Regions from separate parts of the Streptosporangium sp. NPDC006007 genome, predicted to be linked through region 1. Evidence: riboswitches for the same ligand, from Rfam matches in the RefSeq annotation. Region 1 holds a riboswitch; each other region holds the start of a gene.

Region 1 (7,365 bases):
CGTAACCGGGCTGGGAGGCCTGCTGACCGTAATCAGACTGTTGCCCGTAATCAGGCTGCTGACCGTAACCGGGCTGCTGTCCATAGGCGCCGGTCCCCGGCTGCTGGCCGTAGGCCGCCTGGCCGTAACCCGGCTGCTCCTGCGGGGCCTGCTGACCGTAGCCGGGCTGCTGGCCGTAGGCCGCCTGCTGGCCGTAACCGGGCTGGGAGGCCTGCTGACCGTAATCAGACTGTTGCCCGTAATCAGACTGCTGACCATAACCGGGCTGCTGACCGTAGGCGCCGGTCCCCGGCTGCTGGCCGTAGGCCGCCTGGCCGTAACCCGGCTGGGTCTGCCCCGGTCCCGTGTTCGACGGTGAGGCCTCCGATCGATATCCCACAACTGTCACATCGGGATCGGGTTCACCAGGGGGTCGACCTCCATTGTGTCCGTATTGCGGATGCCCCGACGGTGAGCGGTCGGGATCATCCTGCGGATACGGTGGCTGTCCGGTGCTCACCGCGTCACCTCACTTCGACTGCGCATGTGGCACATGGCCGACTCACATGCTTCTGGAGCACAAGGTATCGAGATAGGTATCAACAGTCACCTTTTGCATCAGCCAATACCCGAGGAAAGCTAGCCGGTCCGTGGTGTCAGGTACAGCAGCATTCGGGTGTTGCCCAGGGTATTGGGCTTGACGTGCTCCAACTCAAGGAACTCGGCGACCCCCTCGTCATAGGAGGCGAGAAGTTCGGCGTAGACCTCCGGCGAGATGGGGGTGCCCTGGATCTCCTGAAATCCGTGCCGGGCGAAGAAATCAACCTCGAAGGTGAGACAGAAGACCCGGCGCAGGCCCAGCTCGCCGGCGGCGCGGACGAGCTCGGAGACGATCCGGTGGCCGACGCCCAGGCCCCGGCAGCCGGGATCGACGGCGACCGTGCGGATCTCGGCGAGGTCCTCCCACAGGACGTGGAGCGCCCCGCAACCCACCACGACCCCGTCCCTGTCGGCCACCCAGAACTCCTGGACGTCCTCGTACAGGGTGACCGTGGCCTTCTCCAGCAGGCGAGGACCGGCCCCGGCGTAGGTGTCGACAAGCCGCCGGATGCCGCGCACGTCCGGGGTGCGGGCACGCCGGACCGTGATCGCGATGGCGTCCGCCCCGGCCTCCCGCCGGCTCGGCGACCCCCGATCCGCGTCCACTCCCCCGTCCACGGCCCCCGCCCGTCGTCCCGCGTCTCCGGTGTGGCGTACGGCCCGCGTCGGGGACCGCTCCGCAACCTGCTCCATGACCGATCAGCGTACGTCCTCGTCACCACCTATTTACGGCTCAGCCTTAACCCCTGTCCAGGAGCCGTTGGATGGCGCACCGTAGCCCGCTTACCACGGTGAGCCGAGATCTCCGCCGACGGACCGAATCCCCCCGTCTCACAGGCACGGACCTGCGAAGACCCCTGTCACCTCCGCCAGAAGGGACGCGGGGCCGACGTGGCACGCACATCGATCATGCAATGATGTGACCCGACCGTGACATTTCAGTTGTGAAAGCTCTACCAACTTTGCAGTTCTGGTTGAGCATGAACCTCCAATTGCACTAATGTCCGTCCTCGATGTCAGCAACGTAAAGAGCTGACCCGCCGAATCCCCCGACTGGGGAACCGGGGACCCACCCTCCCGACGTCCCCCGGGGTGAATCCGAGGTGCCACCGGCATCCGGTAGGGCTGCCTCCGGCCCGAACCCGTCAGCTAACCCGGTAGGCGGCCAAGAGAGGAGCCTGTTGGTGAAGCGCATGCGCGACCGTGGGGCACGACGTGCGGGCAGGCACGCCCGCGGCCGAGAACAGGCGGCGCGCGGACTGTCGTTCCGGTTCGCGGTCATCGGGACGGCGTTCGCCTCCCTCACCCTCGGCACCCCTCTCGTGGCGGCCACCGCCGACCCGCAGCCCAGCCTCCGCCAGCTCGCCAAGCAGGCCGAGAAGCTGCACACCGAGATCGAGACGCTCACCGAGCAGTACAACGGCGAGCGGGTCAAGCTCAAGCAGGCCCAGCGCGCCGCCGAGAGCGCCGAGAAGACCCTCGCCGTCAGCGAGTCGGAGCTGGAGTCGCGGCGTACCAAGGCCACCCTGCTCGCGCAGAGCAGCTACATGGCGGGGGGGCTGGGCCCGGGGCTCACCTTCAGCCAGTCCTCCGACCCCGACGCCTTCCTCGACCAGGCCACCACGAACTACGCGCTCCAGCAGCAGCAGAGCGAGGAGGTCGCCCAGGTCGGCCGGGCGATCAAGGCCGCGGAGAGCGCGCAGGTGAGCGCCAAGGCCCGGACCAGCGAGGTCAAGGACCTGCTCAACCAGATCGGCGACAGGCGCACCACGATCGAGCGCCTGGTCGCCAAGGTCGAGAGCAGCCTGTTCCGGCAGGTGCGGTCCCGGGCGAGCAGCACCCGGGGCAACCGGGTGAAGATCGACGTGCCGATCGCGGGCGACGGCAAGGCCGCCGAGGCCGCCCGGTGGGCCCTCACCCAGCAGCTCAAGCCGTATGTGTGGGGCGCCGAGGGACCGAACTCCTTCGACTGCTCGGGCCTGGTGATGTGGGCCTACCAGAAGGTCGGCATCAGCCTGCCGCACTACACGGGCAACCAGTGGACGGCGGGCACCCACGTCTCCAGGGACGACCTGCGCCCCGGGGACCTGGTCTTCTTCTACAGCGACCTGCACCACGTGGGGATCTACATCGGCGCGGGCCTGATGGTCCACGCCCCCCAGACCGGTGACGTCATCCACATCGCGACGATCGACAACCGCCCCTTCGCAGGTGGTGTGCGTATCGCGGACTGAGCGCGAACCCGGCGCGGACCACGGCGCGGACCGGGCGCGAACACCCCGCCGCGGACCGGGCGCGAACCCGGCGTGGACCGGCCGCGAACACCCGGACGCGGGTCGGGTGCGGGACCGGTCGCGCGCCGAGCGCGGGCTGAGAACCACCCTGGGGCGGGCTGAGAGAGCCCCTGGGGCGACCGCGGGGACAAAACGGGGCATGGTGTAGGGGTGTCGCCTCCAAGGCCGGAGCGGGCCGGGAGGCGGGGTTCAGATCAGTCGCCGGCGGGCGGCCCAGGCCACGGCCTCGATCGCCGTGGCCACCCCGATGCGGTCGCAGATCCCGCGGAGCCTGCGCCGGACCGTCCGGCCGCTGATGTCGAGTCGGCGCCCCACCCGGTCCACGGTGACGCCCTTGGCGAGCTCTGCCAGCAGCACGAGATCCTCGTCGCTCAGACCGATCTCACCCATGCCCAGAAGACCGTCGCCGCGGCGGGAGTCCACCTCTGGATATGCCATCTGGAGTCGCTCCCCCCGCGCTGGAACTCAGGCGTGAGTCGTCTGGAATCAATGCCGCCCGTCAGGAACGGTAAACGGCTTGTTCAAAGGTCGTCAAGTTCCACTCTTCATAGAGGTAGTACGCGCTGTTGACATAGCGTGTGCTACGTGAAGTACTCATGATATGTCGGCGCCTTTACGGTTAAGTCATGGCCGCGCCAAGGCCGGCTCCCCCGGGCGCCCCGCCGTCCCCTGACAGACGGAGTCTTCGCAGAACAAGGTTTCGCCAGGGCCCCCCGCGGCGGGACCGCCTCCACCGGCGGTCACACGGCCACCGCCCTCCTCTCACATTCCACCAGAAAGAACGACCTCACCTGGCGCACCCTCTCACAGAGGCCTGACCCACCCCCTTGACAGATCCGGGGGAATCGGCTCGCAATGAGAGAGAAGTGAGTCGATTTTTACGGCATCCGGCACATATCTGGCGAAACTAGCCAATCAGTACAAGACGGGAACACCAGCGAAATGGCGTTTCCATGCCATACGCCGCCTCGACTGGAATTATCCGACCCTCTGACCGGCCGCCGACGCCCCTCCGCGCAATCGCCGTCCACCGACGGGCGGCACGGCCGCCGCTCACCGGCGACCTCCGTACCGAGGGGAAGGGCGTATCTGAAAACGGACAGCCGAAAGCAGGGCCCGCGGGGGCATGTCCGAAAACACACCCCCGCGGGCCGACACGTCCTTGGGCCGCTCAGCCCGCGGGCTTGACCAACGGGAACAGGATGGTCTCGCGGATGTTCTTGCCGGTGAAGGCCATGACCAGGCGGTCCACGCCGAGCCCCATACCCCCCGTGGGTGGCATGGCGTACTCCAGGGCGGCGAGGAAGTCCTCGTCGAGCTGCATGGCCTCGGCGTCGCCGCCCGCGGCCAGCAGGGACTGCTCGGTGAGGCGGCGGCGCTGCTCGACCGGGTCGACCAGCTCCGAGTAGGCGGTGCCCAGCTCGGTGCCGAAGCCGATCAGGTCCCACTTCTCGGTGAGGAGCGGGTTGTCCCGGTGCTGGCGGGTCAGCGGTGAGGTCTCCAGCGGGTAGTCCATGACGAACGTGGGCTGGATGAGGGTGTGCTCGACGAGCGCCTCGAAGATCTCCTGGACGAGCTTGCCCTGGCCCCACTTGGGGTCCCAGCGGATCTCCCGCGCGTCCGCGAGCTTGCGGACCTTCTCCAGCGGCGTCTCGGTGGTGACCTCCTCGCCCAGCGCCTCCGAGACCGACCCGTACAGGGTGATCCTCGGCCACTCGGCCGGCCCCAGGTCGATCTGGTGGCCCTGATGGGTCACCACGGAGTGGCCGAGCGCGGCCACGACCGCGTTCTGGATCATGCGCTGGGTCAGGTCGGCCATGTCGTTGTAGTCGAGATACGTCCCATACGCCTCAAGCATCGTGAACTCGGGGTTGTGGGTGGCGTCCGCGCCCTCGTTGCGGAAGTTGCGGTTGATCTCGAAAACCTTCTCGATGCCGCCCACCACGAGCCGCTTGAGGTAGAGCTCGATCGCGATCCGGAGGTAGAGATCCATGTCGTAGGCGTTGATGTGGGTCTTGAACGGCCGGGCCGTCGCACCGCCGTGGACCGGCTGGAGCATCGGCGTCTCGACCTCCAGATAGCCCTCACCGTGCCAGAAGTCACGGATCGCCCGCACCACCGCGCTGCGGGTGTGGGCCATCTTGCGCGCCTCGTCGTTGACGATGAGGTCCACGTAGCGCAGGCGGACCCGCGCCTCGGGGTCGGTCAGGCCGGCGTGCTTCTCCGGCAGCGGGCGCAGGCACTTGGAGGTGATCGCCCAGCGGTCGGCGAGGATGGACAGCTCCCCCCTGCGGGAGGTGATGACCTCTCCCTCGATGCCGACGTGGTCGCCGAGGTCCACGTCGCGCTTCCAGGCGGCCAGGGACTCCTCGCCCACCCGGTCCAGGGAGATCATGACCTGCAGGTCGGCCGAGCCGTCGCGGATGGTGGCGAAGCAGAGCTTGCCCCCGGTCCGCGACAGCATGACCCGTCCGGTGACACCCACTCTGTCGCCGGTCGCGGTGTCAGCGGCGAGATCCGCGTATTTTTCGCGGATCTCATCGTTGGTCGCGGTACGCGGAAAGTTCACCGGGTAGGGGTCGACGCCCTCGGAGCGGAGGCGGTCGAGCTTCTCCCGGCGCACGCGCATCTGCTCGGGCAGATCCTCGGCGGGGTTGGTCACTTCATCGGTCACAGAGCAAGGTTACCGATGTCCGGCTAAGGGGTGTTGCGCTGATAGATCAGCCGAAGGCCGATCAGCGTGAGCCACGGCTCGTGCACGTCGATCGAGCGCGCCTCGCCGACCACCAGCGGCGCCGCGCTGCCGGTGGCGACCACGGTGACGTCGTCCGGGTCGTCGGCCAGCTCGGCCGCCATGCGGTCGACGATCCCGTCCACCTGACCGGCGAAACCGTAGATGATGCCCGCCTGGAGCGCCTCGACCGTGTTCTTGGCGATCACCGAGCGGGGCCGGATCAGCTCCACCTTGTGGAGCTGCGCCCCGGCCGCGGCCAGGGCGTCCACCGAGATCTCGATGCCGGGGGCGGTCACCGCGCCGATGTACTCCCCCTTGGTGGAGACCGCGTCGAAGGAGGTCGCGGTGCCGAAGTCGACGATGACGCACGGCCCGCCGTACAGCTGGATGGCGGCCAGCGCGTTGACGATCCGATCGCTGCCGACCTCCTTGGGGTTGTCCATCCTGACCGGGACCCCGGTGCGGACGCCGGGCTCGACGATCACCGCGGTGACGTCGCCGTAGTAGCGGCGGCACATCTCGCGCATCTCGTTGAGCACCGACGGCACCGTGGAGCAGAGCGCGATACCGCCGACGTCAGCCCCCTTGAGCAGCGGCGACTGCCCGAGCAGCCCCTGCAGCACGACGGCGATCTCGTCCGCCGTGCGCCGGGCGTCGGTGGCGATGCGCCAGTGCTCGATGACGTCCTCGCCCTCGAACAGGCCGAGAACGGTGTGGGTGTTACCGACATCGATGGCAAGCAGCATCAATTCCCCCGAAGGTCCAGCGCGATGTCAAGAGCGGGTGCCGAGTGCGTGAGCGCACCAACGGCAAGATAGTCAACGCCTGTTTCAGCTACATCACGAGCCGACTCCAGGGTCAACCCCCCGCTGGACTCCAGCCGCGCCCTGCCGCTCACCAGCCGTACGGCCAGCGTCAGCTCCTCCACGGTGAAGTTGTCCAGCAGGATCTCCTCGGCGCCCTCGGCGAGCACCGGCTCGATCTGGTCGATCCGGTCGACCTCGACCTCGATCGGCAGGCCGGGGTGGGCGTCCCGGACCGCGCGGAACGCCTCCGCCACCCCGCCGGCGGCCACCACGTGGTTGTCCTTGATCAACGCGGCGTCCGAGAGGGACATGCGGTGGTTGACCCCGCCGCCGCAGCGCACGGCGTACTTCTCCAGGGCCCGCAGGCCGGGCAGCGTCTTCCGGCTGTCCCTGACCCGTGCCCCGGTGCCCGCCACGGCCCGCACCCAGCGGCCGGTGAGGGTGGCGATGCCGGACAGGTGGGTGAGCAGGTTGAGCGCCGTCCGCTCGGCGGTCAGCAGGTCCCTGGTGGGACCGGTGACGGTCATCAGCACGTCGCCCCTCGCGACGCGCTCGCCGTCCTTGGCCCGGCGCTCGACGGCCAGGCGGCCCTCACTGACGTAGGAGAAGAGGCCCTCGGCGAGGGCCAGCCCGGCGACCACCCCGTCGGCGCGGGCCACCACGTCGGCGGTGTCGGTCCGGCCCGCCGGGATGGTGGAGACGCTGGTGACGTCGCCCGCCTCCTGGACGTCCTCGGCCACCGCGGTCGCGAAGAGCGCCGTCACCGCGGCCGGGTCGAGACCGGCCTCGACCAGGTCCGCCTGCACCCGGGACGGCAGGCCGTCCGCGCCGCTCGCGTGCGGGACGTATGTCATGGTTGTTCCCTCCGCCGTCAGGGTCAGGTCGAGGTGGCCCAGCCACCAGGCATCGTTTCGCTCGGAGAAGTCCTCGCGCCAGTGTGACCCGCGGGTCT
Region 2 (7,365 bases), on a different contig from region 1:
CTGGGAGAGCGGCACTGGCTCGGCGCCCAGTGGCACTTCGACGTGACCGGACTGTTCCGGGAGTGCAAGCGAAGGAGAGCGCAGTTGAACCAGGTCTGGCCGTCCAGCGAGTTGGACGCGCTTCCGGTCGTTCCCGTACGACGCGTCCCGGCCCATGGGGTGGTGCTGACCTCACTGCAGTGGGAGGTGGTGGTGGGAGCCGATGCCACGGCGACCCCCGCCGACCTGGCCCACAGGCTCGGCCGACCGGCCTACTCGGTGCTGCTGGCCGTACGGCAGCTGGCCGCGGCCGGGCTGCTCCGCCTGCCCAGGGGCGAGCTTCCCGCCGCACCCGTCACCGGGCCCGCCGCCGAACCCGGTGCCGCCCTCGCCGCGGTGGCCGCCGTACTGCCCGGCGCGTCGGCGGACGGACTGCCCAGACGCACCGCCTGCACCGCCAGGAGGCGAGACGCCGTGCCGGACGGAGCGGACGAGCCGGGATGGGGGAACGGGGCCGGCTGGGGGGAGGGCTGGACCGGCGCCGCCGAGACACCCCCCTGGCTTCCCCCGGCGACGGGAGACCCCACCGACGTGAACCTGCTCGTCCGGCTCAGGAACGCATTGGAGGCACTCACGTGAGCTCGGCCCGATGCCGATAAGGCTGCGGACGCTGAGGCGGACCGGAAGGAGGATTCCCGTGGAACTACGTGATGAGGTGCGCCGGGAGATGACGCTGCTACGCGAGCGGATCCCCGACGTGGAAGGAAGCATCGCGTGCAGCGTGGACGGTCTGCCGATAGCCAGCGACGTGAACGGTGCCGCCGACCAGATCGGGGCGCTCTCGTCGGCCCTGCTGGCCCTCAGCCGCCGGATGACGGGCCTGGCCGGCAAGGGCGCCTTCGAGGAGACCCTGATCTCCGGCACCCACGGTTACACGGCCCTCTACGCGGCCGGCCCCAAGATCGTCCTTACAGTCCTCGCCCGCCCGGGAGCCAACCTCGGGCTGCTGCGACTGGAAGGCCGCAAGACGGCGGCGAACCTGGCCGCCATCACTTCCCGCACATGGACCACTCAATAACCGGAGGCAGAAATGGGCAATATGGACATCTCTCTCAAGGAGATGATGGCGATCGACGGCGCCGTCGGCGCGGTGGTCGTGGACTACAACAGCGGCATGGCCCTGGGGGCGCTCGGCGGCTCCAAGGAGCTCGACCTCCAGGTGGCGGCGGCGGGTAACACCGAGGTCGTCAGGGCGAAGATGCGCACCATGGAGTCGCTGGGCATCAAGGACGGCATCGAGGACATCCTCATCACGCTCACCAACCAGTATCACGTGATCCGCCCGGTCACCGGCCGCGGCGGCAAGGGGCTCTTCCTCTACATGGCCCTCGACCGGGTCAGGGCCAACCTCGCGCTCGCACGGCACAGCCTGCGCGCCATCGAGGAGAAGCTGGAGATCTGACCCTCCGGTACGGCGGGCCCCGGCGATCTCGACTCCGTTCGCCGGCGGCCCACCGGGGCGGGACGACCGGTGATCCACCGGAGTGAGGCGCCTCACGATCCACCGGCTGCGGCGCCCCATGGTCCACCGGGGCGCGACGGTCCGTGATCCACCGGGGCGCGCGGTGCTCCGTGATCTACCGGCTGAGACGACCGGCGATCAGGAAGGTTGCGCCGCCCACGGCGGCCAGTCCCGCCGCACCGGCCAGCGCGTTGGCGGAACCGGAGGTGATGGGGGCGGTCTGTGACCCGCTCAGGTCCCGGAAGCCCTTCGGCGCGAGAGCCGCGGGGGCGGCGCCGCCGTTGGGCATGAGGATCCCGGGTGCGCCGGCGACGTCGGCCTTCCCTGCCTCCCGGTCCCTCCCCGGCTGCGCCGGGTCGGCGAGGACGACCTTCGGCGGCTCGGCCGGGTTGGAGTCCATGACCTTCCAGGCGCCGCTGGCGAACGCCACAGGGTGGTTCTTCTTGCCCACGCCGTTGCCCCACTTGGTGACGACGTAGTCGACCTTGATGTGGCCCATGCCGCCGACGCCGTCCACACCCAGCGTGCTGGAGTTGAACGTGCCGCCGGTCAGGTCGGCGAAGCTCTTGGCGTCAAGGTCGATCATGACACCGTTGTTGGAGGGAATACCGGGGCCTCGGTCGCCGACGAAGAACTTGGCCTTCTTGCCCTTGTAGACGACATAGCCCTCGGTGAACAGCGGCCAGCTCGGGCTCGCGATCATGCCCTTCTGCATGGGCTTGCCGCTCGCGGGCAGGCCGGTGTCCCCGGCGCGGCCTGAGGAGTCGTCCCAGAAGTAGGAGGCCTTGGTCGAGCCCTTGAGCAGGATGGTCTCGGAGTCGGCGGAGGCGGAGGAGCCGGTGTCGGCCGAGGCAGGGAGCGCCGAGACGACGCCGGCGGAGGTGAGGATGCTCGCACCCAGGACGGTGGCGGCGAACACGTGATGGCGCAGACGAGGGGAAAAACGCATAGGAGGCAGACTCTTTCGCGAGGGAACAGGGCAGCCCGCGCAAGAGGTCAAGGAAGGCACGGGCGTATACGCGTACGCGCTCACGGAGAAGAGAAGGCGTAGCCGGAGGGGCCGGACGCTACGCGAGGCGCGATGCGAGGTGGTGCCGCGATCGGACGCGGCGAGGAAGTCTTAGATGATCGGCACGAACACGGTAGGCGGCACCGGGACGAAGGCGATACAGCGATCCATGAAGGGGATCTCCTCTCCATCTCGTCTACCGGGTTAGCTGACGGGTTCGGGCGCTGGAGTTGCCCTACCGCCGCAGACCTGCGGCGGATTCACCCCACGAAGTGGGTCCCCGGTTCCCGCGGCCCCCTGGGGGCCTTCGGGATTCGACGTCGGTTGGCCGCTCCTTCTCCTGAAGGGCAAGTCGCCGACCGATAACGACTAGGACACTACCTACCAGATGGGGACAAAGCAAAACAAAAGCCATGAAAACCCCAGAAGATCTACCTTCAACGGCCAAGAAAGAGCCATTGGCCAGGCCTTGACCATCCTCACTCCACGCTGTCAGGCCCGGCGGAACCGTTAGGGGACCTACCTAATGATCTTATCGTCATCGCCCGCCTGACCTGCGACTTCTTCCCCTTAATCCCCGAAGAGGACAGACTTGACGAACAAGTCGCTCGATTGTCGCGGCCCCTGCCCCCAGCCGGTGCGCCGATCCTTCTCACAACGACGCCGTCTGCCCCGGCATATGCCCGCGGATCCACGGAGAGCCCAATCGGCCGGGTCCGCGCCCTCACCCGTGCGACCCGCCCCTCACCCGTGCGGCCCGTCCCGCCTCCGCGACCTGGACGGTCAGTCCCACCAGAAGGACCAGGCGTTCCTCCCCCTGATCTGCTCGGCGTAGTCGATCAGCGTCCCGGCGCTGTAGATGACGCTGTCGGGACAGAACGTCCAGTGCTCGGCGGCGACGTGCAGGGCGTGCTCCGGGGTGACCGGAGGCGCGGCGACGCTCAGGTCCAGGGTGTTGAACCCCATGCCGACCAGCCGCGCCCCGAACCGATCCTCCCAGCTGCGCACCACGGCCGCCAGCGGGACCATCCACTCGTTGTGGTTCAGCGCCCCCTGCCACCCCATGACGGCCAGCGCGTCGGCACCCCGGTCGGCCGCGACCAGCCCGAGCGGGGTCCGGCGCTCGGCGATCACCCCGGCGTACCAGTCGGCGACCGCGCCGGGGTCGGCGGCGAGCTCACCCGACGGAGCCGGCCCCGGACACCCGGGACCGAACGGGTCGAGCAGCTCCAGTTGCCCGGCATCGGCCTTCTGGACCCAGTCCGCCCAGACCTCGGCCATGAACGCGGCGGCATGGTAGTTGTCGATCTCGGCCACCGCGTCCGGGGCGATCTGTCCCGCCGACCACGGCTGAACGGAGTCCTCCAGCAGCACCGGCCAGAGGCCCGAACGCCCGTGCTCGGCCCGCAGCCCGGCCCAGAGGTCACCGGAGACCACCGTGTCACTCAGCCAGAACGCCGGACGGTGGTCGAGCGAGAACTGTGAGTAGCCGGGATCGGGCCAGACCACGTCACCCGGCGGCAACTCGATCGAGAGCACCCGCCCGTCACCGCCGCCGGTGAACAGCTGGCCCAGCACTGGGGGAAGTTGCCCACGCTCACAATCGCTCATCCCTGCCGATCCGATCCTGACCACGGATCAATTTTGACGTGTCAAGCGTCCCGAGCGACAGTTCTCCCCCACAGTGGGTAAAAACGAACGGCATGCCGGTGTCACAGGCCGGACACCTGCGGCGGCGAGGCGAGGAGACACCACCCCGCCGTACGGCCCCCTCCAGGCAGGCGCGGCCCCGACGGGCGGAACGGCGGCCTTTCGCGCCTCGGTCGTTTACGCCGGAGACCCCCGGAGAGCCGGGGGCCTCCGGGGGCTCCGGGGACTCCGAGGGGCGTCGGCTCAGCGGGGGCCGGCCGCCTCCCACATCCGCAGGTAGGACTCGGCCCCGGCGGCCAGGTCCTGGACGATCTCGTCTCCGGCGACGATCCGCATGTCCTCGATCCAGTCGGGGACCAGGCCGTAGTGGGCGACGCCGTCGACGTTGACGTCCCAGACCCGCTCACCGGTGCGCTGGCGGTCCAGGGTCACCCCGCCGTCGAAGGACCTGAACGGGTAGGTCACCGGGTTGGCCGAGTTGTTCGGGCGCGGGGCGGGCAGCGGGCCCATGCCGTTGGCGTCGAGGCCGTAGCCGAACCCGGCGCGGTGCTCGCCGCTCCTGAGCCCCCTGGTCTTGCGCCACTCCTCGGCGAAGCGCTCGGCCGGGAACCCGTAGGTCGTGATCATGCCGCCCAGCCCGTAGATCCGGCGGTAGTAGCCCGGGTCCATCCAGCTGTGGGAGGAGATCACGCCCGGATAGCGGGCGGCCTCAAGGATGTCCAGCGTCCGGTCGGCGGCCTTCACACTCATGTGGTCGATCTCGACGAGCATCCCGCGTCTCATCATCGCGCTGAGCGTGTACTCACCGAGGCCGGTCAGGCCCTTGACGTTGCAGTGCGGAGCCGGCGGGTAGACCGGCGACGAGACACCGGGGGGCAGCCACTTCGCCAGGGGGGCGGGGATGATCCCGCCGGGTTCGATCGTGTTGTCGTGCTCCGGTCCCGTGCAGGTCCCCGCCTTCCAGAAGGTACCGGTGCTCAGCAGGTTGCCCAGGTTGACGATCGCCCCCTGCGTGCCGGAGTCGAAGCGGACCCCGCACAGGGCGTTGTCGTACTTGTGGCAGAGGAACATGCTGCGCACGCCGAGACCGTGCAGCTCGTCCAGGCCCCGGTCGATCTGCGCCCTGGTGCAGTGCGGGATGCCGAGACTCTGGCGGCAGCCGAACGGCTCGGAGGTCTCGACCCCGAGGACCACGGCGAGCTTGCCGTCCGCGATGACCTTCCTGGCCTCCGCGGGGTCGCGCACGATCCTGAACCAGCCCCGGCCGGGACCGCCGTACTCGGCGTCGATGTGATCCTGTAGTTCGGTGGTCCGCCGGGCCTCCAGCCTGATCGTGGCCATCTCGTCGCAGGAGTTCCGCTTGAGCGGATAGATCTCGCACAGCTGCCGGTTGGCCACCAGGTCGTTGACCATGACGCGCAGGCCACCCCGCCAGGCCCGCTCGATCCAGGTGTAGTAGGCCTGCTGGTGGGTCAGCGAGTTGTAGGCGGGCCAGTCCTTGAAGGTGGGCCAGCCGACCGGGTCGTGGGTGCCGGTCGGGGAGCCGGTCCTGGTGAAGTTCTCGAACCAGGCGGCCTCACCGTGCGGGTGGTGGTCCAGGCAGTCGACCAGCGCCCTGGCGATGCCGCCGGGATCGAACGGCTTGCCGCACAGCAGCTTGCCACCGAACCCCTCGTAGGACATGAGGTGGCTGTGGGCGTCGACGAAGCCCCGGACCGTGCCGTCGGGCGCCGTGCCCCTGAACGGTTCGCCCAGGGCGTTGACCCCGGCCCCCGGGCGGGGCGGCGAGGCCCCGGCCGTACTGCCCGCCAGGAGCACCGCGCCGATCATTGACAACGCGATGACGATCACCCGGATGACGGAACGGGAACTGGCCATGGGCACCTCACACAACCGGCGGGGGGGGCGGGATGCCGACAGCATCCGCCGTTGTCAGGTCTCCAGTCAAGACCTAACATGAGCCCTACTCGAAAACAGGACTCCGGGGCGACCGCGGAGCGCCGCGGGCGGTGTCGGCCGTCCGCGGACCGTGATCCACCGACAGTGATCCACAGATGGTGACAAACCTCCGTGAACGCTTGCGAATGCTGGCAGATACCGGAGAATGTCTGCGGATGCCCGCGGATGCCCATGGCGAAACACGGGAGACACGGGATCACACGAGACACGGGGCGTCCACGTCGCCTCGCCGTACGCAAGGGAGGTCGGCGGTTAGATGACGGTCCCCCGCAGCCCCGCGCCCGCCGGACAGCGGCTTCTCTGGTCCCCGGACGGCGCCTGGTCGCCCGATCGGGGCGAGCCGCGCGGCGACCCCTCGGTGGTGGACTCCTGGCTGGTGGCGGATGGCAGGGTCCGGGGGCTCGATCTGCACGAGCGACGGTTCCGGCAGTCCTGCACCGGGCTCGCGCCCGCCCTTCCGCAGGAGGCCGTACGGCGCTTCCTGGCCGCGGTCCGCCGCGAACTTCCCACAGGGGGACACTGGTTCCCCCGGATCGAGGCGTATCGCGCCCCTTCGCCGCAGCTGACGCTCTGGCTGCGCCCCGCACCGGAGAGGGGCGACACCGTCGCCCTGTGGATCCCCTCCCGCTCCGATCCGCGCACCCGGCCCGGGGTGAAGGGGCCCGACCTGGCGGCCATGGCGGCCCTGCGGGCCGACGCGCGGGCGGCGGGCGCCGACGACGCGCTGCTGTACAGCGAGGACGGCACCGCGCTCGAAGCCGCCCACTCCGCGCTCGTGTGGTGGCGGGGTGACACGCTCTGCGTCCCCGCCGCCGGCCTGCCCGTGCTGCCCTCGGTCACCCGCCTCATGCTGGAACGACTGGCCCTGGATCGGAGGTGCCGGCTCCAGGCCGAGCACAGCACCACCGACGATCTCCAGAGGCTGGAGGTGTGGACGCTGAACGCGCTGCACGGGATCCGGCCGGTGCGCGGATGGGTGGACTCTCAGGGCCGTGCCGTCGAGGCACGGACGTCGGCGCGGCTGGGGTCCTGGCGGCGGGCGCTGCACGCCCGGGCGATGCCGTCCGCTCCCGGAAGCGGTCGCACCTCCGGCGCTTCCGGCGCCCCCGGTGCTCCTGGCATCTCCGACGCTCCTGGCATCTCCGGTGCTTCCGGCGTCTCCGGCCCGCCCTGACAGGCTCGGCAAGGTCTGCCCATCCCCGATATCCCCATCAGGCCAAAGCCGGAAATATCCGGATTCTTGAGA
Region 3 (7,365 bases), on a different contig from region 1:
ACGAACCGGACCCGCACCGGCCTGCCGTCCTGCCCGGCGGACAGGACCCGCGCCGACTTCACCTGGCCCGCCCACTCCGGGTACGCCGGGAAGTCGGCGATCGTCCTCATGACGGTGGACCGGCCGGCGCCGATCGTAATGGTGGAGGTGGTGCGATCAGCCATGGGCATACCGTACTCGTTCGCCGTTTCCTCGCGGACGCACGGCTCACCGCTCAGGGACTCGCCACACCACCCGCCAATAGGGACATAAGTAACGAATCAGATGCGACACGGGCGACGCGAACACGGTCCGGAGGCCCGGCGGGGCAAGACTGATACCGTGAAATCGCCCCCGGCCACGCCTGAGTGACGGATCCACCCTCGCGGAGCACCTCGGGACGATCTCCAGGCAGCCCATCGATCCGCGTTTCCCGCAGGAGTGACCCGTGCGCGAGTACAGCGTCCCCGTTCTGGTGGATGTTCCCGCCTCCGCCAACCTCACCGACACGGTGTTTCACCGTGCCGAGCAGGAGCCGGGCACCGTCGTCCTGCGCCGCAAGGCCGGCGACGGCTGGGCCGCCGTCACCGCGGGAGAGTTCCGCGACCAGGTCGCCGCGGTGGCCAAGGGGCTGATCGCGGCCGGCGTCGAGCCGGGCGACCGGGTGGCCCTGATGTCACGCACCCGCTACGAGTGGACCGTGATCGACTACGCCATCTGGGCGGCCGGCGCGGCCAGCGTGCCGATCTACGAGACCTCCTCGTCCGACCAGGTCAGGTGGATCCTCTCCGACAGCGGCGCGAAGGCCGTCTTCGTGGAGCTGGACACCCACCGGGAGACCGTCCGCGAGGCGATGTCCGGCCTGCCGGAGCTCAAGCACCTCTGGCACATCGACGACGGCGCCACCGGCGAGCTGGCCGCGAGCGGCGCCGAGGTGACCGACGAGACGCTCTCCGGGCGCAGGGGCGGGTGCGGCACGGCCGACCTGGCGACCATCGTCTACACCTCCGGCACCACCGGCCGCCCCAAGGGCTGCGCGCTGACCCACGACAACCTGCTGTTCACCGCGAGGAACGTGGCGGCCGGCCCCCTGGAGCCCCTGTTCACCGTGGACGGCCGGGCCGCGCTGCTGTTCCTTCCGCTCGCGCACGTCTTCGCCCGCATGATCCAGGTGGTGCTGGTCGAGACCGGCACGATCCTGGCGCACACCGCGAACATGAAGAACGTCGCCCCCGACCTGCAGAGCTTCCGTCCGACCTTCCTGCTGGGCGTGCCCAGGGTGTTCGAGAAGGTCTACAACGCGGCCGAGCAGAAGGCCTCGGCCGAGGGCAAGGGCAAGATCTTCCACGCCGCCGCCGCCACCGCGATGGCCTGGAGCCGGGCGCGGTCCACCGGCGGTGCCGGGCTCGGGCTCACGCTCAGGCACGCCCTGTTCGACAGGCTGGTGTACGGCAAGCTCCGCGCGGCCACCGGCGGCAGGCTGACGGCCGCCGTGTCCGGCGGTTCGGCCCTGGGCGAGCGGCTCGCCCACTTCTTCCGGGGCGTGGGCATCGAGGTCTTCGAGGGATGGGGCCTGACCGAGACCTCCGCGCCCTCCACGGTCAACCAGCCGGGCGCCAACAAGATCGGCACCGTCGGCAAGCCGTTCCCCGGCGTCACGATCGGCATCGGGCAGGACGGCGAGGTGCTGGTCAAGGGGCGCCACGTCTTCTCCGGTTACTGGAACGACGAGAAGGCCACCGCCGAGGTGGTCGACGCCGACGGCTGGTTCCACACCGGCGACGTCGGCGAGCTCGACGGGGACGGCTACCTGCGGATCACCGGCCGCAAGAAGGAGATCCTCGTCACCGCCGCCGGCAAGAACGTCGCCCCCGGCCCGATGGAGGACCGTATCCGCGCCCACCCGCTGATCAGTCAGGCGCTGGTGGTCGGCGACGACAGGCCGTTCGTCGGGGTGCTGGTGACCCTCGACCCCGAGGCACTGGAGCAGTGGAGGACGGCCCACGGCAGGCCGGGCGCCGACGTCACCGGCCTCAGCACCGACCCGGCGATCCTCGCCGAGGTGCAGAAGGCGGTGGACGACGCCAACCGGTCGGTCTCCAAGGCCGAACAGATCAAGAAGTTCGCGGTTCTCGACGTCGACATCACCGAGGAGAGCGGGCACCTGACCCCGACCCTCAAGGTCAAGCGCAACATCGTGACGCGCGACTTCGCCAGGCAGATCGACTCCCTGTACGGCTGACGCGCGGCCCCGGGGGCTAAGCCCCCGTGACCGCCCTGGTGTCCGGCGGCACCGCCAGCAGGCGGGCGAATCGGTCGGCGACCAGGCCCCAGTCCCAGTCGCGCCGGACCCACTCGCGCCCGCGCTCGCCCATCGCCCGGGCCGCCGCCGGATCCCGCAGCAGGCCGACGAGGGCGCCGGCCACCCCCTCGGGGGAGGTTCCGTCCACCACCAGGCCGGTCTCCCCCGGCAGGACGGCGTCGGGCGCACCGCCCGACGCGCCCGCCACCACGGGCAGCCCGCTGGCGGACGCCTCCAGGTAGACGATGCCGAGTCCCTCCACGTCGATGCCGCCCAGCCTGGTACGGCAGGGCATGGCGAACACGTCTCCCGCGTCGAGGTGGGCGGGCAGCGAGGACCACGGGACCGGCCCGGTCATCCTGACCGAGTCGCCCAGCGGCCGGGCCAGCCGTTCCAGGGTCGCGCGGTACGGCCCGCCGCCCACGATCAGCAGCACGGCGCCGGGCACCGCCCGCAGCACCTCGGGCCAGGCCCGCAGCAGGATGTCCTGCCCCTTGCGGGGCACCAGCCGGGACAGGCAGACCACCACCGGCCGATCCCCCAGGCGCAGTGCCGCCCGTACCCGATCCCCGCCCGCGCCGGGGTGGAAGACGCCGGTGTCGACGCCGGGGGCCAGCCGTACCAGTTTCTCCCCGGGGATCACCCTCGCCAGCCGCCGCCTGGTGTACTCCCCCAGGTAGGTCACCACATCGGCGTGGCCGCCGATCCTCGCGAGCAGCCGCCGCGCGACCGGGACCCCGGCCCAGGCCGCCTCGTGGCCATGGGTGATCATGACGATCCGCCGCGCCCCGGCCGCGCGCAGGTCCGGCGCGAGCAGGCCGAGCGGGGCCGCCGCTCCGAACACCACGGTGTCGCACATGAACTCGGCGACCAGCCCCGCCGCCCGGCGGGCGACCGCGGGGACGGGCAGCATCAGCGAGGTGGGGTGGCGCACGATCGGGTAAGGCTGCCCGGCGTCGAAGCCCGGGCAGCCGGGCCATCTCGGGGCGTAGACGACCACCGAGTCCGGCGGCCGTCCCGCGGCGAGGCCGTGCACGAACGACTGGATCCCCCCGGCCCGGGGCGGGAAGTCGTTGGTGACGATCAGCGTACGGTTCACGGCTCCCGCATGCCGTTCAGCCGGGCCCAGGAACGTGCCATCGCGATGCGCTGCGGCGTCGTGGGGTGAGATACATAGATCAGGTATTCAATAGCACTGGGCGACAAATCGGAAATATTGGTGATCGCCAGGCGTTTCTGCATGGCGGCGAACACCACCGGCTCCCCCGTCAGGTCCAGCGCGTGCGCGTCGGCCCGTGCCTCGATGTGCCTGCTGACCAGGTTCTGCGCCGGTCCTGACAGGACCGTGGCCAAGGTCAGCACCCCCATCACCAGGCCCACCGCCCTCGGGTCGGCCGGTGAGGCGACTCCGGCGCGCCGCCGCACCGGGCCCGCCGAGGTCAGCAGGTAGAGCAGACACGCCCCGCAGGCCGCCGCCAGGCCGCCGACGAGCGTGCCGTACAGGACGTCCCCGGCCTTGGCGTGGCCCAGCTCGTGCGCCACCACCAGCTCGACCTGGTCGCCTGGGGCTCGCAGCAGCGTGTCGTAGACCACGATCCTGCGGGTCGCGCCGAACCCCGAGACGTAGGCGTTGAGCGCGGTGGTCCGCCGGGAGGCGTCGGCGACGAGCACGTCCTCGACCGGCACGCCGTCCCTGGCCGCCATGGCAAGCAGGTCGTCGCGGAGCCGGCCCGCGGGCATCGGCGTGAAGTCGTTGAAGATGGGCTCGATCACCACCGGGTAGGCGAAGGAGGCGAGCACCGTCAGCGCGAACGCGCCGATCGCGGCGGGGGCCCACCAGCGGCGGCAACGACGGGCCAGCGCGACCACCGCCAGCACCATGATCGCCAGCAGCCCGGTCCTGACCGCGATGTTCTTGACGCGGTCGGCCGACCAGGCCGGCCAGCCCTGCGTGGACAGGCCGAACTCGCGCAGGTAGGTCTCCGACCACATACCCAGCGGCCAGCGCAGGACCTCCACGGCCGCCGACAGCAGGAGAACGCCGAGCAGCACCCGCAGCCACCACGGCCCCCGCAGCCCGCCGAGCAGCCGCGCGCCCAGCGGGGTGCCCACCAGCGCCCCCGCCACGATCAAGGTCAAGCCGAGCGACAGGTAGCCGGGGGCGCTGACCACGGCGTCGAAGGACTCGGAGCGGGCGATCTGGGCGGCGGTGAAGTCACGGGCCGGATCCGGCGCGACCGGCGGGGCGTCGGCGGGCAGCGCCCGCCAGGGCGTGGTCAGCGCCACGACCACCAGCGTGGCCGCGCCGAGGACGGCCAGCGCCCATCCCGCGCCTCTCAGCCCCGAGGGCGTGTCCGTCACGGTCCGCGTCATCCGAGTTCCCTCCGGAGGTGGTCGCGCCAGGCGGCGGTGAGCTCGGCCCGCGACAGACCCAGCACGCCGCCCACATCGCTACCGTAAAGCCTCACCAGCGCCCGCTCACCGAAGCGCTCCGCGATGTACCGGCAGACGAGCCACGCCTCCTCGTAGCTCTGGGCGGCGCGTGAGGCGCCGGGAGCGAAGTCGGCGGGACCGGGGAGCCGGGTGGGCAGGGCGCCGGCACGCACCTCCTCGGCCAGCTCGGCGGCGGCCACCCTGACCGGGATCCCGGCGTCGCGGTAGCCGACGTAGTCGGCGAACCCCTCCGACAGCCACATGGGCACCCGGCCGCCCCGGATCGCGCCGGTGGCCACGTGGGTGAGCTCGTGGGCGATCACCACGTCCCGGCCGGTCGCGCTGAGCCTCGCGTACCCCGTCGGCAGGACGATCACCCGGTCGGCGACGGTCATCGCGGCCAGGCCACCGGTGGCGGAGGTCCCCGCGAGCGCCGCGGCCTCCGCGTCGGTGGCGGGGAACAGGACGACCGCCCGGACCGGCCCCCAGACCTCGCCGACGATCCGGGCCGCGCGGTCGGCCCGCGCGGCCAGGTCCCGCAGCTCCGCGAGCGGGACGCGGTGACCGGCGACGAGGGAGCGTTCGCCGCGGACCACGGTGGCGGCGCCGGGCCACAGGTCGCGGACCCCCTGCGACACCGGCCGCGCACCGGCGGCCAGACCCGCGCCCACCAGCGTCAGCATCCCGGCGAGCACGGCGCGGCGCCCTCTCGGGAGCGACATGTCAGCCGATGCTAGTGGACCGGCGACCGGCGGTCGCGTCAGCCGGGACACCGCCGGCGAACCGAGCCGGGGCGGTCAAGGAGAAACGGCTCCACGATCACAGGCGTGATCGTGGAGCCGCCTCCCCTACCTGTTACCCATCTCCCCCGGAGCGGGTTGTGGTGTCACCACGTCCGGCCGGCTCCGGTCCGGCCCCATCAGCCACGGCGCGGACGGCACGGGCGGCGTTCCCTGACGGGGATCCCGCGATCCGGCTCCGCGACGCGCTGAGAACGCCGTTCGACGTTGAACGGTTCGGACACCTGTCCCCCTCCACGGCGACCACGATGGGGTCAACTCTCCGGCTGTGCCCCGAACCGGATGGACGGGGCCGTATCCCGCTGTCAGCCGCCCGGACGGACGGCTCCGGCGAAGGAGGACCTGTAGTAGCCCCTCAGCCTCACGATCCGGACCGTCTTGCCGCTGCTCGGCGAATGGACCATCCTGCCGTGGCCGACATACATGCCCACGTGGCCCTTTCCGTAGAAGAACAGCAGGTCACCAGGGTGCAACCTGCTCCATGAGACCTTCTTCCTGACGACGCGGTACTGGCTGTACGTGACCCTGGGGAGGGAGACGCCGGCCTTGCGCCACGCGTACTGGACAAGGCCCGAGCAGTCGAACGCGCCGGGACCGGTGGCTCCCCACCGGTACGGATCGCCGATCTGCCGCTTGGCCACCGATACGGCCTTCCTGGCCTTTGTCCTCTGCCGTGCGGCCCTGTTCATCGCGGTCTTGGCCGTGCGCTTGACGTGAGTCTTCGCCGTGCTCCCGACCTGGATCGCGGCCGCGCTGTCCGTCGCCGCCCCCGCCGCCGTGGGTCCCAGCGTGACCGCCCCGGTTGAGGCGGTCAACGTGAGGACGAACCCACCGAGGGAAAGGCGAAAAAGGCGTGACAAACGAAGGTTATGCAGGGTGGTAGACAGGATTTCTCCTTGGGACTTCCACTGATGCCTACCGGGTTAGCTGACGGATTCGGGCTGGGAAGACGCCCTACGACAACAGATATGTCGATTCACCCCTGACCGTAGGTTGACGGCCTATTGGTTCCCCGGCTCCATGCCTCCTGGCTGCACGAATTCGGCAGGTCACCGTGGTGGGGCGGACCCCTTGGAGGAACGGCGACCAATTGGATTTCTATCGGAAAGCCGGCCTGGGGGACCGACGCTCGGCGCGACGGTATGGCTTACTCGCCGCGACGCCAGAAGCTACTCTGATCATCACGTTTCGGCAAAGCCCCCACAAAGTTTAAAGATCAAATAATGCTTCTCGCGCCCACGGAAGACCTGCTCGGGGGCGGCTTCATCGGCCGAATATGACTCTCGTCACACCCTCCGGATCATTATTCGGAAAGCGCCCCTCCTGTCGCGTACGTCACATCTTTGGCGACCTTCTCACCCTCCGCGTACGGCCCACGGGCCACTCCCGGCCCCGCCGTGCCCACCCCACCCTCCGGGATCGCCGCGAGGCCGCGCGCATCCGCCGCCCCTCAGCCGCGTCCAGTCCTCCCAGCGGAACGATCCAGCGGCCCTTCCGTGGAACGCTCCAGCGGCACCGGGCGGGGCGCTGAGGGCCGAGCGGGGCGCTGAGGGGGCGGGGTCAGGGGCGGACGGCCCCGACCAGGCGGCGACCGTAGGCCGACAGGGGAACGACCTTGACGACGTCCCCGGTCTGGGGAGCGTGGACGATCTTTCCGGCGCCCGCGTAGAGGCTCACATGACCCAGCCCCTCGCTGAAGATGAGGTCACCGGCCTGGAGTTCGCTCAGGGAGACCTTGCGGCCGGCCCCCCAGCTCCACTGCTCCCAGGTCGTGCGGGGGAGGCTGACGCCTCCGCTGCGCCAGGCCGCCTGGACGAGGCCGGAGCAGTCCCAGCCTCCCGGGCCGGTGCC
Region 4 (7,365 bases), on a different contig from region 1:
TCGAGCGCATCATGAGTTCCCGTCCGGTGCCGCTGATCCCTCCTGCGCTCCGTGCGTTCCTGGTGCGGGTCCCACTTCTGGTGCCCATTGTGCGCTTCCTACGCCGCGGGCCGCTGGCCCGCGACCGCAACCTGCTCATCACGCTGATCGTGCTCACCCTGGTGCTCGGAGGGCTGGGCGCCCGGGTCTCCATGGAGTGGTTCTCCCCAGCGCTCATGATCCCGATCACCCTCGTCGCCGGACTCCAGCTCCGGCTGCGCAGCCTGGCCAAACTACTCTGCGCGGTCGCGGTCGCCCTGGTGTACGTGGGCGTCGTGCGCGGGGTCGGGCACATCGGTCCCGGCCTGCTGACCACCTTCGTGTTCACCGGCGTGCTGGCCGCGCTGATGGCCCGCACCCGGGGCAAGCTCGGCGTGCAGGGCCTGCGCGGTGACGTCATGCTGCTTGAGCTGCGCGACCGGCTCAAGAACCAGAGCGATCTGCCCCGGCTGCCCAAGGACTGGGACTCGCGTGTGGTGCTCAAACAGGCCGGCGGGTCCTCCTTCGGCGGCGACTTCCTGGTCTCGCTGCGCGAGGGCGACATGGTGGAGCTCGCCCTGGTCGACGTGTCGGGCAAGGGGGTCGACGCGGGCACCAGGGCGCTGATGCTGTCGGGCACCTTCGGCGGCCTGCTCGGCTCGGTCTCCGACTTCCTGACCGCCTGTAACGCCTACCTGCACCGTCAGCGCGAGGCTGAGGGCTTCGTTACGGCCGTCCACATACGGCTCAATCTCGCCACGGGCGAATACCTGATCACCTCGGCGGGCCATCCGCCGGTGGTCAAGTTCGACTCGGGCACCGGCACCTGGCGGGTCTCCCCTGCCAAGGGCGTGGTGCTGGGCGTCGTGCCCGATCTGCACTGCGAGCCCGATCGGGGAACGCTCCGCAAAGGCGACGCGCTCATGCTCTACACCGACGGGCTGATAGAGCAGCCCGGCCGCGACATCGACGCCGGCCTCGACCGGCTGCTGGGCGAGGCCGAGCGACTGCTGCCCTCCGGGTTCCGCGACGGTGCCCGCAACCTCGTCGCCTCCATGTCGTCGGGGCACAACGACGACTGCGCGCTGGTCCTCATCTGGCGTCTCTGACCTGCCCTCTCATCGAAGGAACGCCGCGCCCCCCGCGGTTGGCAGATGCTCTCGCCAGGGCCGTGGCCGACGCCGCGGCGGGTGTGGCAACCCGCCGGAGCGCCGGCCGCCGGTCACAGCCAGCCGGAGTCGCTGGCGATGCGCACGGCATCCAGGCGGCTGCGGGCGTGGGTCTTGCACATGATCCGCGACAGGTGATTGCGGACCGTTCCCACCGACAGGAACAGCTGATCGGCGATCTCGCTGGACCGCGCTCCCCGGGCGGCCAGCCGGAGCACGTCCATCTCCCGGCGGGTCAGCGGGTTCTCGGCCGACTCAAGGGCGGCCAGCGCGAGATCGGCGTCCACCGCCCTGCGCCCGGCCGCGACCCGGCGGACGCCGTCGGCCAGCTGCTCCGGCCGCGCGTCCAGGCTCATGAAGCCGAGCGCGTGTACGGTGAACGCCCGGCGGACCTGGCCGGGGTTCGGCCGGCGGGCCAGCAGGAGCACCCGGCAGCCGGGGGCGTTCTCGTGCAGGCGCAGGGCCACGGTGAACCCATCCAGGCCCGGCAGGTCCAGGTCGACGACCGCCGCATCGGGATGGTGTTCCAGAACGGCGGGGACGACGTCCTCGCCGTTGTCCACGTCGGCGACGACCTTCAGGTCGGTCTCGCACTCCAGCGAGGCCACCAGGCCTCGCCGGACCATGGGCTGGCGCTCGGCAACCAGGATCCCGATCAAGTTTTTCCCCTCGCCCCTTTTCTCGCAGGGTGATCGAACAGTCGCTTACTGTAAAAGAAGTCTCTCTATTTGGTAAAGACTTCGCAAGTGATCGGATCCGGACCGCTCGCCGCCCCGGAGCCTGGGCCCGGGATTATTCGGCTAATCTCTTATGGGCGTTGTCGATAGTTCCGTGACCGGGGGTATGGACCTGTGAGCTTGCTCTTCGTGATCGGGATCGTCGTCTTCCTCTTCGGGCTGATGGCGTCGATCGCGCTGCACGAGATAGGTCACCTGCTGCCGGCGAAGTTTTTCGGCGTCAAGGTCACCCAGTACATGGTCGGATTCGGCCCGACGATGTGGTCCCGGCGCAGGGGCGAGACCGAGTACGGCGTGAAGTGGATCCCGCTCGGCGGTTACATCCGGATGATCGGCATGCTGCCTCCCAGGGCCACCGACGACCCCGGCAAGGTGCGCTCGGTCTCCACCGGGCCGTGGCAGGCCCTGATCGAGAACGCCCGCGACGTGGCCCTTGAGGAGGTCCAGCCGGGCGACGAGAACCGCGTCTTCTACCGCAAGCCGTGGTGGCAGAAGGTCATCGTCATGGCCGGCGGTCCGGCGATGAACTTCGTGCTGGCCTTCGTCCTGTTCGCCGTCGTGCTCATGGGCTTCGGCGTCGCGGTGCAGAAGACGCAGGTCGCCTCGGTGCCCGCCTGTGTGAAGACCGCGGCCGAATACGCCGAGAACCCCGACTGCACCGCGGCTGACAGGCCCAGCCCCGCCGCCGCGGCCGGATTGAAGCCGGGTGACGTCATCCTGTCGGTGGGCGGCAGGCCCACCGCGAGCTGGGACGCCGCGACGCGGGCCATCCGTGGCCACGGCGCGGGCCCGGTCGAGGTCGGGATCCAGCGGGCCGGTCGGCAGATGACCCTCACCGCCACCCTCATCGCCCAGGACCGGGAGTCGCTGGACCAGCCCGGCAAGATCGACAAGGGGGTCGGCTACCTGGGCGTCAGTCCCACCACGGTCATCGAGCAGCAGGGCTTCGGCGCCGTGACCACCCACATGTGGGATCTCACCTCGGCGACCGCCGGCGCGCTGCTGCGCTTCCCCGAGAAGATGGTCGGCGTCTGGAACGCCGCCTTCTCCGGCGAGGAGCGCGACAAGAACGGCCCGATCGGTGTCATCGGCGCGGGCCGCATCGGCGGGGAGATCGCGGCTTCCGCGGTCCCGCTGGAGAACAAGATCGTCATCTTCATCAACCTGCTGGCGGGGTTCAACCTGGCGATCGGCCTGTTCAACCTGATTCCGCTGCTCCCGCTGGACGGCGGCCATATCGCGGGTGGCCTCTGGGAGGGTCTCAAGCGGGCCTTCGCCCGGGTGACCCGCCGCCCCACCCCCGGGCACGTCGACATCGCCAAGGCGCTTCCGCTGACCTACGCGATCGCCTTCGTAATGGTCATCATGGCCGGCCTGCTGATGTACGCCGACCTCGTCAACCCGGTCCGTCTGTCCGGCTGAGGCCTCGTGGGTACGGCGCGTAGCCGGCGCGTACCGGTACGCCGATAGGGTTGCGCCGTGAAGGACGGGACTCCGGGGGCCATGATCGATGTCGCCCTGTTCCGGCTGCGCCGGATCTGGGCGCGGCCCTTGCGCACGCGCAGGCTCGGAGATCCGCAGCGGCCGGTGCACATGTCGAACGTGATGGTCGTGCGCGCCGTGTACAGGCTGTACGGGGAGATGTCCGAGGTGACCGTGGGCGCCGTCGCCGAGCAGTTGGACGTCGACCCCTCCACCGCCAGCAGGCTGGTCAACGACGCGATCGGCGCGGGGTTCGTGGAGCGCGAGGAGTCCGAGGTGGACGCCCGGAGGGCCAGGCTGCTGCTGAGCCCGAGAGGGCTCCGGGTGCTCCAGGTGGTCGTCCGCTCCCGGCGGACCTACCTGGACGAGTTGATCGCCGACTGGGACGAGGCGGACCGCGGGCTCTTCGCCGACCTGCTCACCCGCTTCGCGGAGGCGGCCGCGGCCCGCCCACCCGACCTGGCGGCTCTCGACCGGCTGATCACCGAGGCGATCGCCGAGGAGAACACTAGTCTCCCGTGACCCCGTCGATCCGCTCGCGAATGATGTCGGCGTGGCCGTTGTGCCGGGCGTACTCCTCGATCATGTGGACCAGGATCCACCGCAGCGAGACGTCCGCACCCCTGCGTTGCCGTCTGCCCAAGGCCTCCAGGGGCAGCTCCGCGTAGAGCCCGCGGACGCCGTCGATCTCGGCGTGCCAGCGGGCGATGGCCTCCTCGGCGGAGCAGGAGCCCAGCAGGTCGAAGTCCCCATCGCGATCCTGCTCGGTGCAGTAGATCGACGGCCTGTCCTCGCCGCCGAGGATGTTGTGGAACCAGTGCTGTTCCACCTCGGTCATGTGACGGACCAGGCCCAGCAGGGAGAGTGTGGACGGCGCGCAGGGGCGGAGGGCGAGCTGCCGCTCCGACAGCCCGGCGCACTTGACGGCCAGGGTCTCCCGGTGGAAGTCCAGCCAGGAGCGCAGCATGCCGACCTCGTCGGCGACATAGGGAGGAGCAACGCGATTGTCGGTCATGATCCCCCATCCTTCCCGCGCGCACGGCCACTGTCACACCCTTTTTCTCGATCCACACCCCCCGGAAACGCTCCCGGTCCGGGCTCCACGGCGCTAGTACATCGAGATGTGGGGGTGGTCGTAGTGGTTGGCGGTGACCCCGCCCCGGTTGGACATGGCGCGCCAGCCGGAGCCCATGTTGATGCGCTGGCGCCAGATCACGTACTTGACGCCGAGCCGATCCTTGTTCTTGACCGCCCAGGCGGAGATCTCGTCGCCGAGCCTGGTGTTCTCCGCCGAGGGCATCGAGCCGCCGGTGCTCATCATGAAGTCGCAGGCGCGGCCCAGGGGGTGCTCGCCGTTGCCGCCGGTGCGGTAGCAGCCGACCTCGTGGGGGAGTTTGAAGCGTTCTTTGATGGCTTCGAGCATGATCCGGGTGCGGTCGGTGATGTTGTCGCCGCCGGTGGGGAGCTGGGGGACCCAGCTGCCGTCGGCGCGGCGGCCGGAACCCATCGGGACGAGCTGGTCGAGTTTCCGCTCGATGTCACGGATCACCCTCTCGGCGCCCTGGCGCTCGGTCTCCACGACCTTGGCCTCCACGCCGATCTGCTCGGTGAGCCGGGCCGCCTTCTCGGCGGCCTGTTTCTTGAGGTCCCGGCTCTGGGCGAAGTCCCGCAGGTAGGCGCTCCGCTGGGCGATGAGCTGTTCCATGACGACGGCGCCCTCCATGTCGGGGGCGAACAGCAGGGCGGGCAGGTCGGCGGCGCTGCTCTGATAGCGGAGCTGGGCGATGGAGTCGACCTGTTCGCTCGCCTTGGCGTAGGTCTCCTCGGCCTTGCGCAGATCGATCTGGGCGGACTCCTCGGCCAGCCGGGCCTTTCGCAGAGACTCCCGTTTGGCCGCGTAGGACTCGATGAGCTTGTCGACCTTCTTGTTCAGCCGGGCGAGTTCGGCGCGGAGCTCGGGTTCGGCAGGCTTGGGGGCGGCGCTGCCCGCGGACGCGCTGCCCAGGGTGAACGCGATGGCCGAGAGCACGGAGGCGGTCAGGGCCGCATGACGACGGGACGTGGGGGGCGAGGCCGCCACGGTTCTCCTCTCCTCACGCCTACCGGGTTAGCTGACGGGTTCGGGCTGGAGGAAGCCCTTCCACCGAAGTGGTTCACCCCAAAACGCGTGGGTCCCCGGCTCCCGGGCGAGGCGCCCCGGATTAGGCATATCGGATGTTATGTCCGATGTGTGAGGATAGTAGTGGTAAACAGATGGTCATGCGACCCCAAACCGAGACCAATCAGTGATCATTCCGTGACGGTGGATCGGAGGAGTAGCGCCGCCTCCTCGGGTAGGACGTCGTTCACGAAAGCCCCCATGGCCGACTCCGAACCCGCGAGATACTTCAGCTTGTTCGGTGCCCGGCGGATGCTGAACAGCTCCAGGTGCGCGTAGGACAGCTCCCGGCCGACGTTCACCGGTGCCTGGTGCCAGGCCGCGACGTACGGCATGGGCATGCCGAAGAGCCCGTCCAGCCGGCGCAGCACCTCTGTGTAGAGCGGCCCGAACGCCGAGCGCTCGGCCTCGTTGAGCCCGCCCAGGTCGGGAACCCGGCGATGCGGGTAGAGGTGGACCTCCACGGGCCACCGGGCCGCGGCCGGTACGAAGGCCGTCCAGTGTTCGTTCGCGGCGACCACCCGGACCTCGGCCTCCCGCTCGGCGGCCAGCACGTCGGCGAAGAGGTTGCCGCCGGTCCGCTCCCGGTGACGCTCGGCCGCGCCCAGGGAGAGCCTGGTGCGCGGGGTCACATAGGGGTAGGCGTAGATCTGGCCGTGCGGGTGGGCCAGGGTGATGCCGATCTCGGCCCCCCGGTTCTCGAAGCAGAACACCTGCTCCACGCCCGGAATCGCGGACAGCTCGGCGGTGCGGTCGATCCACGCCTCCATCACCAGGTCGATCCGGCCGGGGGAGAGCCGGGAGAAGGAGGAGTCGTGGTCGGAGGTGAAGCAGACCACCTCGCACCGGCCGATCCCCGGCCGGGCCTCGCTCATGCCGCCGATGTCCCGGTGCGGGCCCGGCTGCGCGGAGAAGGATGGGAAGCGGTTTTCGAAGACCACCACGTCGTAGGAGGCCGAGGGGATCTCCGTGGGGTGACCGGGGGTGGACGGGCAGAGCGGGCACTCGCTCGCCGGCGGGAGGAAGGTGCGCCCCTGGCGGTGCCCGGCCACCGCCACCCACTCCTCGGTGAGCGGGTCGTAGCGCAGTTCGGAGGCGGCGGGCCGGGGCGGCAGGTCTCGCCGGTCGATCGCGCTCCGATCGGCGTCGTCGTGCCGGTCGAAGTAGACGAGCTCGCGGCCGTCGGCCAGATGGGTGATCGTGCGCTTCATCGGCTCAGGGCCTCGCTTTCCTGTCGGGGTTCGGCTATGACCAGCTCGCCCACCCGCGCGGTGAGCTCCTCACGGGCCTCGTCCGCCAGGCCCGAGTCGGTGATCACGAGGTGGGCCTGGGCCAGCTCGGCGATCGTGCTGATCCCGACCGTGTCCCACTTGGTGTGATCGGCGGGCACCACCAGGCGGTGTGCGGAGGCGACCAGTTCCCGGTTGGTCTCCGCCTCAAGCAGGTTCGGGGTGGTGAACCCGGCGCGTGCGCTCATCCCGTGCACGCCGAGGAACAGGGTGTCCACGTGGAGTCCGCGGACGGCCGCCACGGCGACCGGCCCGACCAGCGCGTCGGAGGGGGTGCGGACGCCGCCGGTCAGCACGACGGTGCGGTCGGCGCGGGGAGAGCGGTGGAAGACGTCGGAGATCCGGATCGAGTTGGTGATCACGGTCAGCTCCGGCACGTCCACCAGGAAGTGGGCGAGTGTCCAGGTCGTGGTCCCGGCGGAGAGCGCGATGGCGGTGCCGGGCCGGACGAGCTCGGCCGCCTGCCGGGCGATCGCCTCCTTCTCCGGCTGCTGGCGCACCGACTTGGCGGC

What was found. Region 1 has a riboswitch for cyclic di-AMP ahead of ABZ194_RS08715 (NlpC/P60 family protein). Riboswitches for the same ligand answer to the same signal wherever they lie in the genome.
Region 2: another riboswitch for cyclic di-AMP. It lies ahead of ABZ194_RS05215 (hypothetical protein); the one in region 1 lies ahead of ABZ194_RS08715 (NlpC/P60 family protein).
Region 3: another riboswitch for cyclic di-AMP. It lies ahead of ABZ194_RS20780 (C40 family peptidase); the one in region 1 lies ahead of ABZ194_RS08715 (NlpC/P60 family protein).
Region 4: another riboswitch for cyclic di-AMP. It lies ahead of ABZ194_RS22180 (hypothetical protein); the one in region 1 lies ahead of ABZ194_RS08715 (NlpC/P60 family protein).

What each region holds. Positions count from the first base shown of each region.
Region 1 covers NZ_JBEXUG010000007.1:207,733-215,097, forward strand. Annotated here, with positions in the region: gene ABZ194_RS08705 (RDD family protein) at 1-379, opposite strand, end outside; gene ABZ194_RS08710 (amino-acid N-acetyltransferase) at 619-1,134, opposite strand; cyclic di-AMP (ydaO/yuaA leader) riboswitch at 1,608-1,758, shown strand; gene ABZ194_RS08715 (NlpC/P60 family protein) at 1,773-2,813, shown strand; gene ABZ194_RS08720 (LuxR C-terminal-related transcriptional regulator) at 3,063-3,263, opposite strand; gene lysX (bifunctional lysylphosphatidylglycerol synthetase/lysine--tRNA ligase LysX) at 4,045-5,547, opposite strand; gene ABZ194_RS08730 (type III pantothenate kinase) at 5,571-6,353, opposite strand; gene ABZ194_RS08735 (L-aspartate oxidase) at 6,353-7,365, opposite strand, start outside.
Region 2 covers NZ_JBEXUG010000004.1:179,022-186,386, reverse strand. Annotated here, with positions in the region: gene ABZ194_RS05230 (hypothetical protein) at 1-618, shown strand, start outside; gene ABZ194_RS05225 (roadblock/LC7 domain-containing protein) at 677-1,057, shown strand; gene ABZ194_RS05220 (hypothetical protein) at 1,070-1,441, shown strand; gene ABZ194_RS05215 (hypothetical protein) at 1,617-2,450, opposite strand; cyclic di-AMP (ydaO/yuaA leader) riboswitch at 2,689-2,840, opposite strand; gene ABZ194_RS05210 (DUF4253 domain-containing protein) at 3,294-4,088, opposite strand; gene ABZ194_RS05205 (Coagulation factor 5/8 type domain-containing protein) at 4,404-6,038, opposite strand; gene ABZ194_RS05200 (aminotransferase class IV) at 6,376-7,293, shown strand.
Region 3 covers NZ_JBEXUG010000027.1:51,897-59,261, reverse strand. Annotated here, with positions in the region: gene ABZ194_RS20805 (SRPBCC family protein) at 1-164, opposite strand, end outside; gene ABZ194_RS20800 (AMP-dependent synthetase/ligase) at 428-2,221, shown strand; gene ABZ194_RS20795 (glycosyltransferase family 4 protein) at 2,238-3,380, opposite strand; gene ABZ194_RS20790 (M48 family metallopeptidase) at 3,377-4,654, opposite strand; gene ABZ194_RS20785 (DUF4157 domain-containing protein) at 4,651-5,436, opposite strand; gene ABZ194_RS20780 (C40 family peptidase) at 5,820-6,329, opposite strand; cyclic di-AMP (ydaO/yuaA leader) riboswitch at 6,412-6,571, opposite strand; gene ABZ194_RS20775 (NlpC/P60 family protein) at 7,075-7,365, opposite strand, start outside.
Region 4 covers NZ_JBEXUG010000031.1:19,416-26,780, reverse strand. Annotated here, with positions in the region: gene ABZ194_RS22205 (PP2C family protein-serine/threonine phosphatase) at 12-1,127, shown strand; gene ABZ194_RS22200 (response regulator transcription factor) at 1,241-1,846, opposite strand; gene ABZ194_RS22195 (site-2 protease family protein) at 2,039-3,346, shown strand; gene ABZ194_RS22190 (MarR family winged helix-turn-helix transcriptional regulator) at 3,404-3,928, shown strand; gene ABZ194_RS22185 (DinB family protein) at 3,915-4,421, opposite strand; gene ABZ194_RS22180 (hypothetical protein) at 4,515-5,486, opposite strand; cyclic di-AMP (ydaO/yuaA leader) riboswitch at 5,489-5,624, opposite strand; gene galT (galactose-1-phosphate uridylyltransferase) at 5,696-6,775, opposite strand; gene ABZ194_RS22170 (DeoR/GlpR family DNA-binding transcription regulator) at 6,772-7,365, opposite strand, start outside.